One region of the Undibacterium sp. MH2W genome, then DNA from elsewhere that is predicted to be linked to it. Evidence: predicted binding sites of a transcription regulator. Region 1 holds the regulator's gene; each other region holds the start of a gene.

Region 1 (7,093 bases):
GTCCTATGGGGATTCAGATTACGAAACCAGGATGGTTTGGTCAAAAAATGGATGAAACAACGTTCTTCTATCTCGTTGCCATTTTGATGGTCGTCGCGTTGGTTGTTGTTCACCGTGTTTTGCGTTCTCATCTTGGACGCGCGTTTCAGGCGTTGCGTGACAGCCCGATTGCTTCGGACTGTATGGGTGTCTCCGTGTATCGCTACAAGGTCTACGCGTTCGTGATCAGTGCGGCCTTAGCGGGTCTGGCGGGTAGTCTGTACGCTTACTCGGAACAATATATCTCGCCAAATACCTATAACTTTGAATTGACGATTCTGTTTTTGTTGGCCGTGATTATGGGGGGACGCAAGAGCCGTATTGGTTCTCTGATCGGTGCGTTCATCGTCGTGATGTTGCCTTCCTTGTTGGCAGATATCGATTTGTTCCGTCAGATCTCGACGGCGGCGGCTGTGATTGCGACGATTGGTTCAGGGATTGCCCTCGCACAGAAGCGTAAAACAGCGCGTGAAATCATGGTGCCGGTCGCTGCAACTATTGGTATGGCGCTGTTTTCTTATAAGTTGGAAAACATCACAGACTGGCGTCTGACCATCTTCGGTCTGATGACTTTGTTCGTTGTGTATTACCTGCAGGACGGGATTGTTGGCTTTGTCAGTGCCATGTTTGGAAAAGGCCCACGTCATCTGATTGCGAAGACCGATGCCACTGCAGTGGATGAATCCTTAGCCATTGCCAATGCTGGTGGTGCACGTGTTGGTGTGTTGTTGAGCGCACGTCAGTTGTTGATGCAGTTCGGTGGTTTGAAAGCCTTAAATCATGTTGACTTACAGATCGCTCAAGGTGCCGTGCACGGGTTAATCGGTCCGAATGGTTCTGGTAAAAGTACGATGATGAATGTCTTGACTGGGATCTATAAACCAACCGATGGTGTGGTGGAGTTTGGTGGACGGGTCATCTCAGGATCGACACCTTCAGCCATCGCCTTGGGAGGCGTCGCTCGCACGTTTCAGAACGTCCAGCTATTTGGTGAAATGACGGCGACAGAAAACGTCTTGGTCGGCTTGCACAGCACATTCCGTAGCAACGTATTTGATGCGATGTTGCATACCCCTCGCTATCTGCGTGAAGAGCGCACTGCACGAGAACGGGCGGCCAGTATCTTGCACTTTGTGGGCCTGTCTGATCTGGCGAATGAAGAAGCACGCAATCTGCCGTATGGTAAGCAGCGGTTATTAGAGATTGGTCGTGCACTTGGCTTAAATCCTCAGTTGCTGTTGCTCGATGAGCCTGCTGCTGGATTGACGGCACCCGATATTAAAGAACTGATCGCGATCATTCGAAAAATTCGTGAGCATGGCATCACTATTATTCTGATTGAGCATCATATGGATGTGGTGATGTCGCTGTGCGATACCGTCACCGTCCTCGATTTCGGTCAGAAAATTTGCGAAGGCAAACCTGCCGATGTACAGGCTGATCCGAAAGTGATTGAGGCTTACCTTGGCGGCAGCGTCAGCGACGAGTTGAGTGGCGCAGCCCATTCGGCGACAACGGCGTAAGGAGAACCCTATGTTAGAAATTTCAAATTTACACGCCGCTTACGGTAAGGTACAGGTATTGCACGGTATTTCCTTGTCTGTCCCAAAAGGAAAAGTGGTGACGCTAATCGGTTCTAATGGTGCCGGTAAAACAACCACAATGCGTGCCATTTCTGGAATGTTGAAACCGAAAGAGGGGACAGTTAGTCTGGGAGGGCAGGACATCACTGGTCTCGATTCGCACAAAATTGCTCGCGCTGGTTTGGCGCATTCACCAGAAGGTCGCCGCGTGTTTGCGACGATGTCGGTGAAAGATAATTTATTGTTAGGTGCTTTCCCTCGATTTACTGGCTCACGTAGTCGCGGTGATATTGAGACGGATCTGCAAAAGGCGATGGAATTGTTTCCGCGTCTGCGTGAACGTCGTGATCAACTCGCTGGCACGTTGTCGGGTGGTGAGCAGCAGATGCTGGCGATGGCACGTGCGGTGATGCTCAATCCGGAAGTGATTCTATTGGATGAGCCATCCATGGGATTGGCACCGATTTTGGTCGATGAAGTATTCCGGATTATCCAGCGTCTCAAGCAAGAAGGGATGACGATGTTGCTTGTGGAACAGTTTGCGGCAGCAGCGTTGGCCGTCGCTGATTACGGCTACGTACTGGAAAATGGGCGTATTTCGGTGCATGGTCCTGCGGCGAGCTTGCAGAACGATCCTGCAGTGAAGGCGGCGTATCTCGGAGGAAATGCGCAGCACTAAGACTGCCATTGATGTAAAACACCCCGCGAGTAGTACAGCGGGGTGTTTTTTTTAGACAGATTGCTGACGTCAATAGGTCTTTGGATTATCCCGCTAATGCGTGCAGCGGATGAGCATAATCTGGCCATACCGGCGAGAAGAATCCCAGCACCATATCGCGTGTCACCTCTGAGAGATGTGCAGGTGACCATTGTGGTTGATTATCTTTGTCGACAACCAACGCACGAACACCTTCTACGACTTCACCATGCTTGAAACAGTGACGAACCATGGTTCTTTCCATGCGCAGACAATCTGACACCGTCATGTTGGCGCTGCGGCGCAGTTGCTCCAATGTCACGCTCATGAGCAATGGTGAGCGTTTTTCCATCGTGGCGACGGTTGTCTGAGCGAAGGTGCTATCGCTGGCTTTCAGACGCTCTGTGATAGCAGGGACACTATCGCCGATGAACAAGGCATCAATCTCTGTACGATGTGTGGCCAGTTTGCTTTGCGTTGGGTCGATTTGCGTTGCAAAGGGAGCGGCGAAATTGTGAATCGCTTGACGCCAATCAGTCGTATCGTGATTGCTGAAAAGCGCCATCAACGCGGGAATCTCCGTTGTTGGAATAAACACATCAGCAAGGCCTGCATAGAGGGCGTCCGCCGCACCAATGATCTCTCCGCTTAAGCCCAGATACGTACCGATTTGGCCAGGTGTGTGTGATAAGAAGTAACCACCTCCTACATCGGGGAAGAGTCCGATATTCACCTCTGGCATCGCCATTTTCGTGCGTTCAGTGACGATGCGTACGCAGGCGTCTTGGCCTGCTTGTGCGATACCCATGCCTCCACCCATCACAACGCCATTCATGATGGCGATGTAAGGCTTCGGATAAAAATGAATTAAATGATTTAATGCATATTCTTCCGTAAAAAAATCTTCTAAGAGTGCACTATCACCCTTCGGGGATGCTGTGCCAACATCATAAAAAAAGCGAATGTCACCACCCGCGCACAAGGCCTTTTCGCTACTGCTATGAATAACGACAGCACGAATTTGTGCGTCATCGCGCCATTGTAAGAGACTAGCGGTGATGGCACGAACCATCTCTAGTGAAAGCGAGTTGAGTGCTTTGGGGCGGTCTAGCGTAATAAACCCAATATGATTATTAACGGAGGTGATAACGTGTTCGCTCATAGGATGACCAATAGAATAATGGTGATGAAGCCCTTATTTTATGCTGGGCTGGATGTGGCGTCACGCGCTTTTGGCACTGCGACAGAAAGCGTTACGCAAACAAAAAAGGACGCTCTATTGCGTCCTTTGTTGGTTGCCTCTGACTTCGCAGGGCGCTCATGAGGTGCTTATGATGCCGATGCCGGATCAGGCATGTGTTTGATGGCATCGTGGTGATGTTCCTGAATCTTGTCTTTGTGTTTAATCACTTGACGATCCAGTTTATCGACCAATGCATCAATGGCAGCATACAAATCATGTGCCAAACTCTCAACGTGGATATCTTTACCACTGATGTGCAGGTTGATATCTGCCTTGTGACGTTTTTCTTTTTCCCGGAGCTTGTCTACCGTCAGAATGACGGCAATATCAATGACTTGATCGAAGTGGCGCCGTACCCTTTCCAACTTGGTATGCACGTATTCGCGAATTGCAGGAGTTACTTCGACGTGATGTCCACTGATGGTGAGATTCATACTGTGCTCCTATAGTGATGTTACATGCTACAACAATGCGCTCGATTCATTCAAAATGTGTTGAGCTAAATCATATATAGCAATCTAAGCCGTAAATACAAGGACAAACTTATAAAGATTTACGCATACTCACTGGAGGAATTTTCAAGGCTTCGCGGTATTTGGCGACTGTCCGTCGGGCAATTACCATGCCCTGTTCACCCAGCATGTCTGCGATTTTACTGTCAGAGAGTGGGTTCTTCTGGTCTTCTGCTCCTATCAACTGCTTGATGAGTGCTCGTATCGCGGTGGACGATGCTTCTCCCCCGGTTTCCGTCGCGACATGGCTGCCGAAAAAATATTTCAACTCAAACATGCCATGTGGGGTCAACATGTATTTTTGGGTCGTTACACGAGAAATGGTGCTCTCGTGTAATCCTAGTGTATCAGCTATTTCGCGCAAAACAAGGGGGCGCATCGCAACTGCACCGTGTGTGAAAAAATTACGCTGTCTTTCTACTATCGCTTGTGCAACGCGCAAGATGGTTTCGAAACGTTGGCGCATATTTTTGATCAACCAGCGTGCTTCCTGAAGTTGCGTAGAGAGACCATTTTCTCCGCGGTGCTGACGCATCATGTTGGCATAAATACTGCTCACGCGTAGCTTGGGCATCACGTCTTGATTGAGGACAACCTGCCAACCGTGAGCCGTTTTTTTAACAATGACATCAGGGACAACATAGTCCGAACTGCTCTTAGCAAATTCGCTACCAGGACGTGGTTTGCAAGCACGAATCACGATTTGTGCTTCGCGCAAATCTTCGTCATCGCAATCAAAAATTTTCTTTAATTTTGTAAAGTCACGCTGTGCAAATAAATTTAATTGATTTTCAACAATATTTAACGCAAGGCGACGCGTCACGAATGGAATATCAGGTAAACGTTTTATCTGCAAAGCAAGACATTCTGCTGGGCACCGCGCACCAACGCCAGCAGGATCAAAGCTTTGCACCATCGACAAGGCAAACGTCAGTTCTTCTGGTTCGACGGTCAATTCAATTGGCAGACTGGCATGGATTTCATCTAATGTTTCACTCAGATAACCATTGTCATCAATCGCATCAATGATCAGTTCCACCAGTGCAAGATCGCGCGGTTCACGTAAATTCAAGCGCATCTGTTCCAGCAAATGCTCACGCAGACCAATATGCGCAGCTTCTAGCTGACGTTGTCCATCATCATCTTCCGCATTGTATTGGCTTGCTGGCGCATCGTTGAAGCTCCATTCTTCTTCGTTGGCACTCACGCTGTCGTTGATCGCAAATTCGGTGTCAGAAGACGTCTCTACTGTCGTTGCGGTCGTCGCTTGTAGGTCGGGTACTTCCATGCCTGCATCGGGGGTGGCACTGGCAGTGTTAATACCGCCGTCAGCCAAAAGCCGAACTGCATTGTCCATAGGATCATCGACCCGTTCGAGCAACGGGTTTTCGATGAGGAGGGTCTCTAGCTCTTGATGCAATTCGAGGGTCGATAATTGCAGCAATCGGATGGATTGTTGCAATTGCGGCGTGAGAGCAAGATGCTGAGATGTGCGGAGTTGCAGACTTTGTTTCATGATGCTTCCGTCACATGCGGAAATGCTCTCCTAGGTACACGCGTCTGACGGATTCATTTTCAATGATATCGTCGGGCTTACCGCTGGCCAATACGGCACCTTGGTTGATAATGTAGGCGTGGTCACAAATACCAAGAGTTTCACGCACGTTGTGATCGGTGATCAACACACCGATACCGCGTTCTTTCAAGAAGCGGACAATACGTTGAATCTCAATCACTGCAATCGGATCAACGCCTGCAAAGGGCTCGTCAAGCAACACAAACCGTGGATTCGTTGCCAATGCTCTTGCAATCTCAACGCGTCGCCGTTCACCACCTGATAACGAGAGCGCCTGGTTCTCGCGGATTTTTTCAATCTGCAAATCGGCCAGTAAGGCGTTGAGACGTGTATCGATGTCAGCCTTGGATAAATATTTATTATTTTTATCTTTTTGAATCTCTAACACGGCGCGGATATTTTCTTCCACGGTGAGTTTTCTAAAAACAGAGGCTTCTTGAGGCAGGTAGGACAAACCCAGTACTGCACGTTCATGAATCGCGAGACCGGAAGCGGGGATGCCATCGATTGTGATATTGCCACCATCAGAAGGGACTAAACCCACAATCATGTAAAAAGACGTGGTTTTACCTGCTCCGTTGGGGCCGAGTAGTCCAACGACTTCGCCACTCTTGACGGACAACGAGACGTCTCTCACTACTTGTCGCGCACCGTAGCGTTTTTTCAGACCTTTGACCACCAGCGTGCTGGTTGTTTCTGATGTATTGGTTGGCATCTTGGTTTTCTTGTATTTTTGTGTTTTGTCGTTATTTATCGGCTTTAGGTTGAATCGTCAGGCGAATTCTGCCGCTGCCAGAGACTGCCTTACCGCTGCTCGTATTTGAGCCCACAAAAACATCGTTTTTACTATCGTAAGACAAGTATTCGCCTTCTTGTTCGTCGGTGACCTTGGTACCTTCGAGGTAGCGAACTTTGGCAGCCGAGATAAATTTAATCAACTCAGTTTTCTCGTCATACTCTGCGTGCTCTGCCTCGCCCTCTACCCAGAGGTCTGAGCCACCGTCACGCTTTTGACGAAAGCTCACTTTACCACCTGCTTTGCTGAAGAGCTTCACATTTTGAAATTCATCGGGCGATTTTGTGGCAATAGCACGTTCTGCTCTAACGACGAGCGAGCCTTTGGTGATATGCACATCACCAAAGGCTGTTGTTACGTTTGTTTTTCCATCACTAGTGAGATGGTCGGCTTCGATTACCATTTCTTTTTTGCTGTCCGCTTTCTCAGCGTGGGCTGGTAATGCGGCTGAGGTCAAGAAGCCAACCAATAATAGTGAGTGAATCATCTGACGAGGAGAAAGGAGAGTCAGGCGCATGGTTTACTTTCTAAGGGGGTGTCTGTTCAGGTAAATGGTCAATCGCCACGTTTCTTCAAACGCGCATGGACTTTGCTAAGTAATTCCAGTTGCTGCGTCGCGATATTAGCAACCAGGCCAACGGCGCGTG
Region 2 (7,093 bases), on a different contig from region 1:
TCCAAGGCGATGTGATTGTTCAATGTGTCGGCGAAAAGGCGCTATCGTCGCCTCTGTGCCGCTTGACGCCATTTCCATCGTCAAAGGTCAAGACGTCTTACGGCTCTATCAATTCAATACCCATACCGCGAAACATTATTTCTGCTCGCAGTGCGGCATTTATACCCACCATCAGCGCCGCTCTCAACCTCACCTCTATGGATACAACGTTGGATGCCTCGAGGGCGTCAATCCATTTGATATCGAACATGTGACATTGAACGATGGGGTGAATCATCCAGCGGACAGATAGGTAGGAAGTGCCTGTCGGTGTCGGAGTAGTGAATGTGGGGGGAAGATTTTGAGGGCTTCGATGATGTCAATGTACCGCTTATACCAACGAATCCAACGATACCAACACGACTTACAGCGCATACCATGGTTGTCCTTAGTGGGATATGGTCTATGGATCGTGCTTAATGGCATGCTGGTCTCACTGTTTTTCCCAGCCGCCTGGAGAGGTGCATTGGTTCGGGTTCTTTTTACGTTACCGTTGATTTTGTTCGTTGCCAAAGACCTCGTGTGTTTTCGAGTACACATGATGCGGGTGCTGACGGCTTTTCATGCAGAGGTGAAGTGGTCGCAAAAATTGTATGCACTCGTCCCTCCTGGTTTTCTTGCTTACCTTCGTTTAGAGCGCGCTATGTGGTGCGGTGTGTATCTTTGGCTGATGCGCAGAGGGAAACCGAACACTGACCTTGGTGAAAGAGTGCATTACCTCGAGAAAGGAGCGTACGAGACGATGACTTATATCGTCATGATCGTCTTATTTTTTGAAATTCCTTTTGACGTGCTCATTACTTCCGTCATCGCGAAATCGCCTAGTCAAACCAGTAAATTACACTGGGTTTTCGGTCTGTTGAGCGTTTACAGTTTTGTCTGGTTGATGGGCGATCGCTGGCATGTGCTGGGAAGTCGCTATCATCGCTTAACGGCTACACATCTTATTTTAACTATTGGCCCCCGTGCAGATGGAATGATTCCATTGGAGGCAATTGCAAACTGTGAAAGACTGCACGAATCGCGGCGAGAATGGTGTAGAAAACAGGGGTATTCGTTGTATGCAACGCGGCAGATAACGCCGTTTGATGCCCCTAATGTCGTGCTGACATTACATCACGGATCAGATGTGCAGCTCAGCTTGTTGCAAAGCGTATCGGGTGGTGATGGGCCTATTTTTCTGTATGTTGATCGCCCGGATTTATTGATCACTGCACTTCATGTGAAGAAGTCAGGCGCGTTAGCGGGTCGTTGTCATGCATAAAATGTGTTTTTGCACCAAAGTACGATAGTCAGCTGTTCTATATCTCTCTAGACTTCGCTTTTTTATCTAGTCTGCCTGTGTCACATGCTGTGACGAGGAGGGGTGGAAAGCGTGGTAAGGGTGATGGCGTGACAGACTCGGTAGTTCCATTTTATGTGCACTTGATCAATGAGGATGAGTTTGAGGTCTCAGTCCTGAGTCTCGTATTGCGTACCAACGGTCTGGAGGTGGTGAGCTATCCATCTCTTGACCTGTTTTCACAAAGTAATTCCTTATTGCGTCACGCTTGTGTTTTGCTTAGGGTATCAGTCGATGTCCTTGGTCAACCAGACATGACGGCGTACCTTGATCAACTGGCGGTAACTTGTCCGGTCATTTTATTGATTAAAGAGCAGCGACGCATACCGCGTCTGCCTTGGCAGGCCCATCCGGCGATTTCGTTTGTTCATCGCCCCGTGAGTAAAGATGCCTTATTGGATGCCATCGCTGCTGCGCAGTTGATCGTGCAACTGAGGCAGTCGGGAGGCGTGGAAGAGCAGCCTCACATGAATGAGGCACACTTGTTGTCAGCCTAGGTCGCGTCAGACGATCCACTGCCCATCGCGGTAGACTTCTTCCTCGCCAAAGCGCACGGATTTGGTCACTGCGAAGACGTCGACGTGATGCCGTCCTTCGCCGCGTTTGATATGGGGTTTTGCATAACTACCGTGTTTCGATCCCAACGATAAATGGATCCCGCACATTCTTTCGTAGGTACCAATGTCACGCACAGTCCGGTCTTTGCTGAATGCGCGATTCATACCCAAACCAAGCTCTCTCACCCAGACGACGCCATCATCGGCGCGGATATTGGCGAGTACCTGATCAAACTCGGGCGTTGAGTTTTCGGTGTCAACGACTTGTCCCTTCTCAACGACGAGGGTGATTGGCGTTGCTGGCTTGTTGATACTGAACGTGGTGTCACCAAAAATGAAGACGCGCACTTTGCCGTGTACATCTTCTAAATTCACCGATTCGGTAAACACCTCACCGATTGGAAACTGTCCACCGATGTTTTTCATTTCGCTATAGTCGCCAACATTGAGTTTGGCTGATTCAAACTTGCCACTAAAGACTAATTCTGCGCCATCACTGTCGACGATGCCGTAGGGAGCAGAATCAATTTTTTCTTTTAGTTTACGACCAACGATACGGTAATAATCTGGATCGTAGGCGAGTGCATCGATGTAATAATCGATTTCATTCCCTTCCATGCGACCTAGATGGGGGTGTTCAATGACTTTGAGACCTTGTTTAAACAATTCAACCCGAAGGCGGTAGGCCTCTAGGCGGAAATTGGTGGATTGCACCAACACTGCCAGATCGCCTTGCTGCAACGTGCCTAAGATACGTAGAATCTCGTGGGGGGCAGTACTATCGAAGTCAATGCAAAGCGCATCCGGCAGGCATTGTCTGTAGGCAGCACTTAATACTTGCGCCAACACACAACGCGTATCGTAGACCAGCACTGCTTTATGCTGATTGGTGTGCGCAAAGGCATGCTCCAACACATGGGATAAATGCGAATAACTGGTTGTAACGCGGGACTCAAAAACAAGGCTGTTGGATGGCATGGGTAACTTCGGTCAATAAAATGTCCGCTGGCAGGGGCGAGCGACGATCAGCAAAGGTGTAACGATCTAGAGACCTGCATTTTAACAGAGGTGCTGGATCGCCTTCTCGGCATAGACCGCGTCACTTGATGAAGATCAGTGTGACCCATCACTGGCGATGAATACGCGTGATGAGTGTTGTAAATACAACAATTTCATGTCTGATAACGATTCCGACACATTTCTTTTGATCTTCGTCATGTGAATGTCATATTTTTTTGATATGATTCTTCCTACCTGCTGTACATACAACTGATATGTATGACGGCAGCGAGGTGGGTTTTGTCTGCGACTAGCGGGCAAACCACCGATCTTATTCAAAATGCGGAACTGGGTCACCAGCTTCCGCATTTTATCTTTCCGGGACGCATTTTTCCGCTGACTACATCATCGCCATGATTCGATACAGTGATCCACTGTCCTCACTGTGTCCTGATTCTTACTCATCGCCCCGTTCGCACCGGAATAGGAAGTTTTTTTCACCGTAATTGTGCGCTGCAGCGTTTTTCCTCATTTTGAATCGTTTTTGCGATCGTTCATCGCTTTCGTTCGCTTTCTTTGCACCCCTTTGTTCCTCTGTTTGCCCTATTGCCCTTTGAGACATGGCAATCAACGCAATGCAAAAATAGGCTGGCACGTTTACTGCTAATTCACTGATGAAGCTCGTAGTCTTTTTGTATTTAACCATCATCAGGAGAAATCATGACACGTCGCACCGTTTTAAAAGCTGCTGCTTTGGCAGCAATGACCTTGGCAGGTACTGGTTGGATGTCACAAGCAGTGGCTGCGGACACCATTAAAGTGGGTATTTTGCATTCCTTGTCCGGTACCATGGCGATATCAGAAACGTCCCTAAAAGACGTGGCGCTGATGACGATTGATGAGATCAATGCCCATGGCGGTGTGTTAGGTAAAAAGCTTGAACCGGTGGTAGTTGATCCTGCTTCTAACTGGCCACTGTTTGCTGAGAAAGCACGTCAGTTGGTCTCGCAAGATAAGGTCTCTGTGGTGTTTGGTTGCTGGACTTCTGTATCACGTAAATCAGTCTTGCCTGTGTTTAAAGAGCTCAATAGTTTATTGTTTTATCCAGTCCAGTATGAAGGTGAAGAGCTGGAGAAAAACGTGTTTTATACCGGCGCAGCACCAAATCAACAGGCTATCCCAGCGACAGAATATCTGATGTCGAAAGAGGGTGGTGGTGCCAAACGCTTTGTCTTGCTGGGGACCGATTATGTCTACCCACGCACAACTAACAAAATTCTGCGCGCATTCCTGCACAGCAAGGGCGTGAAAGACAGTGATATCGATGAGGTCTACACACCATTTGGTCATTCCGACTATCAGACCATCGTCGCCAACATCAAAAAATTCGCAGCAGGTGGAAAAACGGCCGTGATCTCTACGATTAATGGTGATTCGAATGTGCCATTCTATAAAGAATTAGGTAATGCCGGCTTGAAAGCGACGGATGTGCCAGTTGTCGCATTTTCAGTTGGTGAAGAAGAATTGCGTGGCGTTGATACAAAACCTTTGATTGGTCACCTCGCAGCATGGAATTACTTTGAATCAGTTAAAAATCCTGTCAATACTGAATTCATTAAAAAGTGGAAAGCCTACGCTGCAGCGAAAAAATTACCGAATGCCGCAACGGTTGTGACGAATGACCCGATGGAAGCAACGTATGTCGGTATCTACATGTGGAAGCAAGCCGTTGAAAAAGCGAAATCTACCGATACCGATAAAGTGATCGCAGCGATGGGTGGTCAGACCTTCAAAGCACCTTCCGGTTTTGAGTTGATGATGGACGCGACTAACCACCATTTGCATAAACCAGTCATGATCGGCGAGATTAAAGCCGATGGTCAGTTTAGCGTGGTGTACAAAACCAAAGAAACCATTCGTGCGCAGCCATGGAGTCCTTACATCCCAGGTAACGAAGGTAAGCAAAAACTGTAATCTGACCATCGTCGTTTGACTTTGTTGTACCTGTTAGTGATAACGCCTTGCGCGTTGTCACGACAGGTCATACATCGTCTGTGTCGTCCTCCTTTTTGCAGCATTCTTTGGCTTTCGTTATGAATATCAAAAAACTCCGTCAGGTCGCCCTAGGTATGCTGTTGAGCCTAGGGTTATCCTGTGGCGCGCAGGTGATGATTGATCCGCATCTTCTTCACGACCTCGCTGGGGACGATCCCGATGCGAGAATCGTGGCGGTGAATGGGATCGCCGCTCTTGCTAATGACGAAGCGGCGCGGGTTCTTAATGCGTTGAAGGACGATAATCTCTACCTCAAGGGCGAGACCTTGTATTTGGTGGAGGGGGAGGTGACGACAGACCTCAGTACAGGAAAAACGACATCACTCCCTGACGGCGTTGATGCTCTTGTCGTCAATAATCGTTTACGTGGAGCCCTTGAGAGCGCCTTGTCTGGCATGAAATTATTCGCAGCCGACCGTACTATCCGTCTGGCTGCCGTGCATGATTTAGCCCAAACGGCAACGCCGGAACAACTGCCGTTATTGGAGCGTGCCGGTGCATCTGAAAATGATCCTGAAATCAAAGGATTGCTTCAACAGCTGATTGCCAGCGCCAATTTACATTCGGCTGATCCAGTCGCGCGTAAATCGGCGGTTCGACGTCTCGCCGAAACAAGTAACGCTAATCTCAAACCGGTGCTAGAAGCCATGCTGAAGCAAAACCCAGATGGCAGTTATGTCGAGCCTGACGAAAGCATTCGGATCGAAGTGGTGGCGACTCTCCATGCGCTCAACGGCCGGTTGGCGCGCACGGAATTTATCGGCAATATTTTCTATGGCATTTCATTAGGGAGCGTTTTGCTCTTGGCCGCCTTGGGATTGGCGATCACGTTTGGGCTCATGGGGATTATCAACATGGCGCACGGAGAACTCTTAATGATCGGCGCCTATACTACCTATGGCTGCCAACTGCTTTTCAAACATTTTTTTCCGCAGGCGATGGATGGCTATCTGCTCTTGGCCATTCCTGCTGCTTTCTTTGTGTCGGGATTCGTTGGTATTTTGCTGGAGCGGACGGTGATTCGTTGGCTGTATGGCCGTCCTCTAGAGACCTTGTTATGCACGTGGGGTATCAGTCTTATGCTCATGCAGACAGTACGATCCCTATTCGGTGCGCAAAACGTAGAAGTGGCGAATCCGTCGTGGATGTCGGGCGGTATTACGGTACTCGGTTCCTTGGTCCTATCGTACAACCGTATTGCGATTATTTTCTTTTCGTTGCTGGTCGTGGGGGCAGTGTGGTTGATATTAAATAAAACCCGTCTGGGACTCTTTGTTCGCGCCGCGATGCAAAATCGCCGTATGGCCGACTGTGTCGGCGTAGCGACTGGCAAGATTGATATGCTGACGTTTGGCCTTGGTTCGGGCATCGCGGGTCTCGGAGGTGTCGCGTTATCACAATTAGGTAACGTCGGACCGGATCTGGGCCAAAGCTATATCGTTGATTCTTTTATGGTCGTGGTATTGGGCGGTGTGGGACAGCTTGCTGGGACTTTAGTTGCAGCGTTTGGTTTGGGGGAAATTAATAAATTCATGGAGCCGGTTGCAGGAGCAGTGATGGCGAAAATCGTGATTCTAGTCATGATTATTATTTTCATTCAGCGCCGCCCCCAAGGCTTGTTTGCGCTCAAAGGCAGGAGTGTTGACTGATGCGTGATTTATTTCCACTGACGACTTGGCGACTGATTCTCGTATTGGCAGTCGTCGCCGCCATGTTGCCTGTCCTGAATCTGGCATTCCCTGATGGTCATCCGTTGCATGTGTCTGGCTATCTGATGGGCATTATTGCCAAGTTCATGTGTTACGCCCTCGCGGCACTTGCCTTAGACTTGGTCTGGGGTTACACCGGCATTCTGTCATTAGGTCATGGCGTCTTTTTTGCCCTCGGGGCCTATGCCCATGGGATGTACTTGATGCGTGCGATTGGGCACGAAGGTGTGTATCAGAGCGACTTGCCGGATTTTATGGTGTTTCTGGATTGGAAGGCTTATCCGTGGTATTGGTCGATGACAGACCATTTTCTGTACTGCATGGCGCTTGTGATTCTGGTTCCGGGCTTGCTGGCATTTGTCTTTGGATTTTTCGCCTTTCGATCCCGCATC
Region 3 (7,093 bases), on a different contig from region 1:
GACCAATGTCTGTAGACGATCCGCCTCCTTGATAATCACCTGGGTATATTCCCTGAGTTCTTTCAGCTGGCGTTCAGGGAGTTCTAATTCAAGTAATTGCGCCGCGCCACGAATCCCTCCAAGGGGATTTTTAATCTCGTGTGCAAGATTGCGAATCAGCTCTTTGTTTGCTTTATTTTGATCGAGCATACGTTCCTCTCGATCAAGCTTGAGCTGCTGCACATTTTCACGGAATTCAATTAATACTGGCGACTCTGGATTATCCAAGGCCGTGACAATACTATGCACATGCAATGGTTCCCGTCCTACGCGCTCCAAAGTTAAGTCCTGACGCTTGTCAGCAAACTGGTGTTCAACCGCTTGCTCAAAGACTGCCATCAATTCGCTCGCATTCAAAAAAAGATCGCTCAACTTTTGATGCGTTAAGGCTTTCAACGAACTATCTAACAAGCTTTCGGCAGCAGCATTAGCGAAAATGATGCCGCCTTCGCCATTGAGTACAATGACCGCCGACGTGAGCAGATCGAGTCCGGCAAATGAGGTGAGAGTATTTTTCAACATAGTCCAAAAAAAAGGCCGCACATGGCGACCTTTACGCAAACATCATGCCTGAGAGATAGCGATATATCAGCATGATCATCAACTCAGGCTATTTAAGGTTATTTAGTTCACGCTGCAATGCTTCGATATTTTTTTCAGTCCGACTAATATCTTCTTTCATGGCCGCGGTGCGCTCTTGGTATTTCGCATAGTTACGCTCGCCACCAAGTCGCTCTGGCTCGCCATTGTTGTAGTCTTTTTTCAAGTCATCCAACTTCTTTTGTTCCGACTTTAACTCGTCCATGAGAATTTGCTTACGGTCTGAATCACGGGCCTTTTGCGTTGAATCATCCACTTTTGGAAAATCAGCAGGACTAGATGCAGATTTGCTCAATGCTTTTTTGGAGGAGGATGGCAACACAGGCGCTGGAACGACAGTAATTCCGGGCAAATCGACTTTACTACATCCCTTAGTGGCACCCGTATTTTTATACTCTTTACGTCCATTCGCATCCACACACAGATACACCTCGGTTTGGGCGTAGGCGATACTTTGTAACAAGAGTAAGGAAATCAGGCCAGTCAATAATCGCGTCATATACATTCAATAATCACAAAGAGAATCGTAGTGTATTCCAAGCTGGGACCATACACAATTGCCGCTTACTAGATGTAACAAACCCCATCGGGCACCCGGCAGAAAAAAAGCGGGGTTGCCCCCGCTTTTTTTGTGAGTTGCAACGAATCACAACCATTGACAACGAATTACAGAGAGTAATACATGTCAAATTCAACTGGATGTGTCGTCATACGCATGCGTTGTACATCTTGCATTTTCAGCTCGATGTAAGCATCGATCATGCTGTCGCTGAACACACCACCGCGTGTCAGGAACTCACGGTCTTTGTTCAATGCATCCAGCGCTTCTTCCAGAGAAGAACATACTGTTGGGATCAATGCATCTTCCTCTGGTGGCAGATGGTACAGATCTTTTGTCGCTGCTTCACCTGGGTGAATCTTGTTCTGTACGCCGTCCAGACCTGCCATCATCAGTGCAGAGAAGCACAGGTATGGATTTGCCAGTGGATCTGGGAAACGTGCTTCAACGCGACGACCTTTTGGATTCGCAACGTAAGGAATACGGATCGAAGCAGAACGGTTACGCGCAGAGTAAGCCAATTTCACTGGTGCTTCGTAACCTGGGACCAAACGCTTGTAAGAGTTTGTACCTGGGTTAGTGATCGCATTCAGTGCTTTTGCGTGCTTGATGATACCGCCGATGTAGTACAGAGCGAATTCAGACAAACCAGCATAGCCGTCGCCTGCGAACAGGTTTTTGCCGTCTTTCCAGATCGATTGGTGAACGTGCATACCAGAACCGTTGTCACCAACGATTGGCTTAGGCATGAAAGTCGCTGTCTTACCGTAAGTGTGAGCAACATTCCATACAACGTATTTCAGGTTTTGAGTCCAGTCAGCGCGCTCAACCAAAGTAGAGAACTTTGTACCGATTTCATTTTGACCAGCACCAGCCACTTCGTGGTGATGTACTTCTACTGGAATGCCCAGGGATTCCAAGATCAAGCACATTTCAGAGCGCATGTCTTGGAAGCTATCCACTGGTGGAACTGGGAAGTAACCGCCTTTGACTGTCGGACGATGGCCAGTGTTGCCGCCTTCGAGTTTTTCGCCAGTTGTCCAGGAAGCTTCTTCGGAATCAATCTTCACGAAGCAACCAGACATATCGATTTTCCAACGTACGCCGTCGAAAATGAAGAATTCTGGTTCTGGACCGAAGTAAGCTGTGTCACCGATACCGGAAGATTTCAGGTAAGCCTCTGCACGTTTTGCGATGGAACGTGGATCACGGTCGTAACCTTTACCATCAGATGGCTCGATCACGTCACATTGCATAAACAATGTTGTCTCTTCCATGAATGGATCGATATTTGCCGTGTTTGGATCAGGCATCAGCAACATATCAGACGCTTCAATGCCTTTCCAGCCGGCGATAGAAGAGCCGTCGAATGCGTGGCCAGATTCGAATTTATCAATGTCGAATTGGGAAATTGGAACAGTTACGTGCTGTTCTTTGCCTCGGGTATCAGCAAAACGAAAATCAACGAACTTAACTTCGTTGTCTTTCGCCATTTTCAAGACTTCTGCGGCTGTCATTGCCATGTGAAACTCCTCAAATAGAGCTAAAAATAAATTCGGAAATTGCTGAGCACTACGCCAGTCATATTAATTGACAGAAATGAGCGTATTGATCACCCTCTGTCCCGTCCAATTTCATGCATCGGCTAAACTCAATTATCAATCATAGCAGAAACTATGCCACCTTCCAGCTCCGCAAAAAACAAATAAATTCATGCGGAAAATAAGGTTTTAGTCGTTTTTAATTTCCGCTGAGTCAACTATTTAAAAGAGCACCAAATAAATGCAGCACTAAAACAGTGCAAAACGCCCATATTGCACCAAATAAATGCGTTACGTGCATTCTTGGCGAAAGCGTGTCTTTTTGGTGCGTCAGTCGGTATTTTTCGCCACAGTAAAGAGCGAAGCCATCAAACCAGCCGCTCTACCGTTTGTTCATGTGCCGCAGACGAGTGCGCCATCGATGATAAAAATTAATTATTTAATAATATTAGCCTTTTTCTACGTTCAATGATTGATGCGTATCAGAAACACTGCTGATTGGAAACAAATGAGATTGACCCTTATTTAGCAAATAGATATCGTCACACGAGTGATTGCACGACCACGATGACTGGGCAAGATGTGGCAATTAACAAGGTTTCTTCCATCGCCACAACGAAATGAGTAAACATCACATGCAACGCATCCTACGAAGAATTCCCATGAACTCTCAGCTTTGTGCGATATGGACATTCTTCATCGCCATCGCGATAGGCACATCGATCGTCATGCGGTTTGAGCAAAGCGCGCATCTTGAGGAGCGTTTATCAACAGCCGATTTGGCCACAATGCAAGTCAGGAAACTAGAAGACAAGCTCGCACAAGCACTGTCTGCTACTTATGCTGTTGCTGCATTAGTCAAAGACCACAATGGTGAGGTCAACAATTTCGCCTCGTTTGGAAGTCATCTCTTGCAGTATCACGCAGGAATCTCAGCACTCTATCTTGCGCCAGATGGTGTCACACGCGAAGTCGTTCCACCGGTATGGGCTAAATTTGGATTAGGTATCGACTTATTCAGCGACCCTGCCAGAAAGACCGAAGCCCTCATCGCTAAAAATACCAACCAGCTTTCGCTCGCCGGACCACTCATGTTAAAAAGAGGCAGTCTGGGCATCATTGGCCGTCTACCTATTTTTTTAAAAAAAGAGGATGGGACTGACCGTTTTTGGGGAATGGTCTCCGTTGCGATCTCGCTTGAATCGATTCTCAAGGAAGCCGAACTGCCGTTCCTCGGACAGCGTGGCTACGACTACGAACTCTGGCGGTATGATCCAACGACAGGCTTAAAACAAAGTATCAACAAGAGTCCCCATTTTGCACATCAAGAGAGCATTCGACACATCATCCGATTGCCCAACACGACCTGGTACCTCGACGTCGTCCACAGCAATGCACAACGCGCTTTTCCGGGCTCGTTCTTTCGATACAGTCTCGTTCTGATGTGTAGCCTCCTGCTTGCTGCGATGATCAAACTGCTCATCGACACGTGGTATCAAAAACAAAGTCTCGAAGATATGATCAAAGCACGCACCAAGGAACTCGCCGCCCGCGAAGTGGACCTTTGTCGTGCGCAGCGTATCTCTCGAACCGGGAGTTGGGCTGCCGATGTATATGATCAGATTTCTTGTTCTAGTGAAGTTTATAGCATCCTCAACATCCCTTTCGATACCGAACTGAGTTATCAAACCATTTTGAAAAAAATCCATCCGGATGACCGTCGCCATGCCATGAAGCACTGGGAACAGATGGCAACGGATACGCATAGCGAATCAGAATTCCGCCTGCTGATCGACGGCAAAATCATCTGGATTCATTCCCAAATTGAATTGGATAAGAGCGCCTCCGGCGAGACGATTCGGCGCATTGGTACGCTCCAAGATATTACAGCCCGTAAGCAAGTCGAGGACGATCTTCGGATTGCCGCGATTGCCTTTGAAGGTCAGGAAGGCATGGTTATTACCGATGAACGGCGCACGATATTGCGCGTCAACAAAGCGTTCACCAGAATCACTGGCTACGAAAAAGAAGATGCCCTTGGCAAAACAACGAGTCTTCTCAAATCGGGGATGCACAGCAGTAGCTACTACAGCGATATGTCCGCGCAATTAAATGAACACGGATTTTGGCAAGGAGAAATATGGAATCGGCGTAAAAATGGAGAGATCTATCCAGAATGGCTGACCATTACTGAAGTCAAGTCGCACGACGGCAAGGCGATCCACTATGTGGGCACGATGCAAGACATTACCCAACGTAAAGCCACAGAAGCAAAGCTAGAGCACCTCGCTTACCACGATCCATTAACTGGACTCGCAAACCGGCGCTTACTCCTTGATCGCTTACAACATGCGCTTGCGAATAACAACCGGAGTAAGCAACATGGCGCTATTATTTTTCTGGATCTTGATAGTTTTAAAACGATCAACGATATTAACGGCCATACGATCGGCGACATGATGTTGGGGGAAGTTGCAAAACGCCTAAGCGACAGTATCGGTCGTGCTGATACGCTGGCACGCATTGGTGGCGACGAGTTCGCACTGATCCTCGAAGATCTCGATGAACGGGTACAAGGCGCTGCGATGAAAGCCAAAAAAGCGGCCACGCTCATCATCGAACAACTGAAGCGCCCTTTCTTTATCGACGGACAACAATTTCACACCACAGCGAGTATTGGCGTTGATATTTTTAGCGCCAACACAGAATCAGCCAATGAATTGCTCAAGCAAGTGGAAGTCGCCATGTACGAAGCAAAATCTTCCGGTGGGGACACACTTTGCTTCTTCGATCCGAACATGCTCAATATCGTGACCGCCCGCGCCGCGATGGAAGCTGATTTGCGTACAGGTATCTGCCAACACCAATTCGTTTTATATTATCAACCACAGGTCAACAGTGCTGGAAACCTGATTGGGGCAGAGGCCTTAGTTCGCTGGAAACATCCATTTAAAGGAATGATTTCACCCGCCGAATTTATCCCATTAGCAGAAGAGTCAGGATTAATTATTCCTCTTGGAACGTGGGTATTTAAGACCGCCTGCAAACAACTTCTGCTATGGGAAAAAGATCCCCAAACTGCCGCGCTCACGATGGCTGTGAATGTCAGTGCAAAACAATTTCGTCAGCCTGATTTTGTGTCAGGAGTTCTCAGCACGATAAAAGAAATTGGCATCAACCCGAACAAACTTAAATTAGAACTCACAGAAAGTTTATTGGTCGATGATATCGAAGAGACGATTCAAAAAATGCATCAACTCAAAGCATACGGCGTCTGTTTTTCATTAGACGATTTCGGGACTGGTTACTCGTCATTAAGCTATCTGAAACGGCTCCCTCTCGATCAGCTCAAAATCGATCAATCCTTCGTTAGAGATATTTTGATCGACCCGAATGACGCCGCCATCACGCGCACCATTATTGGCCTTGGCAAAAGCCTCGGACTAGCGGTCATCGCAGAAGGTGTGGAGACGGAAGCACAACGCGCCTTCTTACAACGTCAGGATTGTCACGCATTTCAGGGTTACTTATTTGGCCGCCCCGCGCCCACCCTCACTTACGGTCAAAACACGCTCATCACAACGGAATCCGTGACTGTGCAAACCACGCACAGTCATGCATAATGAATCTTCTTTTTCCACTCTTAATGAAGAGATTTAGGCATGTCTGATGATTCCTTGCTGCAACTTGGACGCCAGCGCGGACAAGAACAACACTTACCCTACGCCGGTGCGTTGACACCCAATGAAGCCTATTCATTATTGCAGTCAACGCCCTCCGTCATTCTGGTGGATGTACGCACCAACGCCGAGAGAGACTGGATTGGTAAAGTGGCCATCGCCAATGAACAACATTTCGCTGTGCAATGGAGTCTCTACCCAGGAGGCACACCTAACCCCGACTTCCTCACCCAGTTACAAGCGGTAACGAATGACCATCACACTGTGATCTTGTTTCTCTGCCGCTCTGGGGTTCGTTCGCGTCATGCTGCAAAACTAGCAACAGAAAATGGCTACACCAATTGCTTTGACATCTTGCAAGGATTTGAAGGCGACAAAGACGAACACGGTCACAGAAAGACGGTGGGCGGCTGGTGTTACAACGATTTACCGTGGGTCGGCGCCTAATTATTGAATAATTCAACCGCAAACGCTTCCCTATGCAGAAATAGTTTGCTAGAATAGCGAGCTTCGCTGATGCAGCAACACCGCAGCGTTGAAATGCAGGAGAGGTGGATGAGTGGTTTAAGTCACACGCCTGGAAAGCGTGCGTAGGTTAATCCCTACCGGGGGTTCGAATCCCCCCTTCTCCGCCACGAATATCGCAAGTCGCAACAAGCTTGCAAAAAAAGCCC

The links. The regulator sigma-54, encoded in region 1, starts transcription at its own class of promoters, with help from an activator protein. The targets are predictions, from matches to a motif close to TGGCANGNAANCTGCTTT.
Region 2: the regulator sigma-54 is predicted to act here: its motif matches at 3,587-3,604, upstream of urtA (urea ABC transporter substrate-binding protein).
Region 3: the regulator sigma-54 is predicted to act here: its motif matches at 2,863-2,880, upstream of glnA (type I glutamate--ammonia ligase).

What each region holds. Positions count from the first base shown of each region.
Region 1 covers NZ_JBMPPA010000002.1:644,022-651,114, forward strand. The annotation lists gene ACO0K2_RS07185 (ABC transporter permease subunit) at 1-1,562, shown strand, start outside; gene ACO0K2_RS07190 (ABC transporter ATP-binding protein) at 1,573-2,301, shown strand; gene ACO0K2_RS07195 (enoyl-CoA hydratase/isomerase family protein) at 2,387-3,481, opposite strand; gene hpf (ribosome hibernation-promoting factor, HPF/YfiA family) at 3,649-3,996, opposite strand; gene ACO0K2_RS07205 (RNA polymerase factor sigma-54) at 4,106-5,590, opposite strand; gene lptB (LPS export ABC transporter ATP-binding protein) at 5,601-6,365, opposite strand; gene lptA (lipopolysaccharide transport periplasmic protein LptA) at 6,397-6,963, opposite strand; gene lptC (LPS export ABC transporter periplasmic protein LptC) at 7,002-7,093, opposite strand, start outside.
Region 2 covers NZ_JBMPPA010000004.1:458,973-466,065, reverse strand. The annotation lists gene ACO0K2_RS12700 (GFA family protein) at 1-292, shown strand, start outside; gene ACO0K2_RS12695 (hypothetical protein) at 353-1,303, shown strand; gene ACO0K2_RS12690 (hypothetical protein) at 1,432-1,878, shown strand; gene ACO0K2_RS12685 (hypothetical protein) at 1,885-2,916, opposite strand; gene urtA (urea ABC transporter substrate-binding protein) at 3,658-4,911, shown strand; gene urtB (urea ABC transporter permease subunit UrtB) at 5,067-6,641, shown strand; gene urtC (urea ABC transporter permease subunit UrtC) at 6,641-7,093, shown strand, end outside.
Region 3 covers NZ_JBMPPA010000011.1:5,150-12,242, forward strand. The annotation lists gene glnL (nitrogen regulation protein NR(II)) at 1-561, opposite strand, end outside; gene ACO0K2_RS18405 (DUF4124 domain-containing protein) at 650-1,138, opposite strand; gene glnA (type I glutamate--ammonia ligase) at 1,306-2,721, opposite strand; gene ACO0K2_RS18415 (bifunctional diguanylate cyclase/phosphodiesterase) at 3,402-6,362, shown strand; gene ACO0K2_RS18420 (rhodanese-like domain-containing protein) at 6,402-6,866, shown strand; tRNA gene ACO0K2_RS18425 (tRNA-Ser) at 6,965-7,054, shown strand.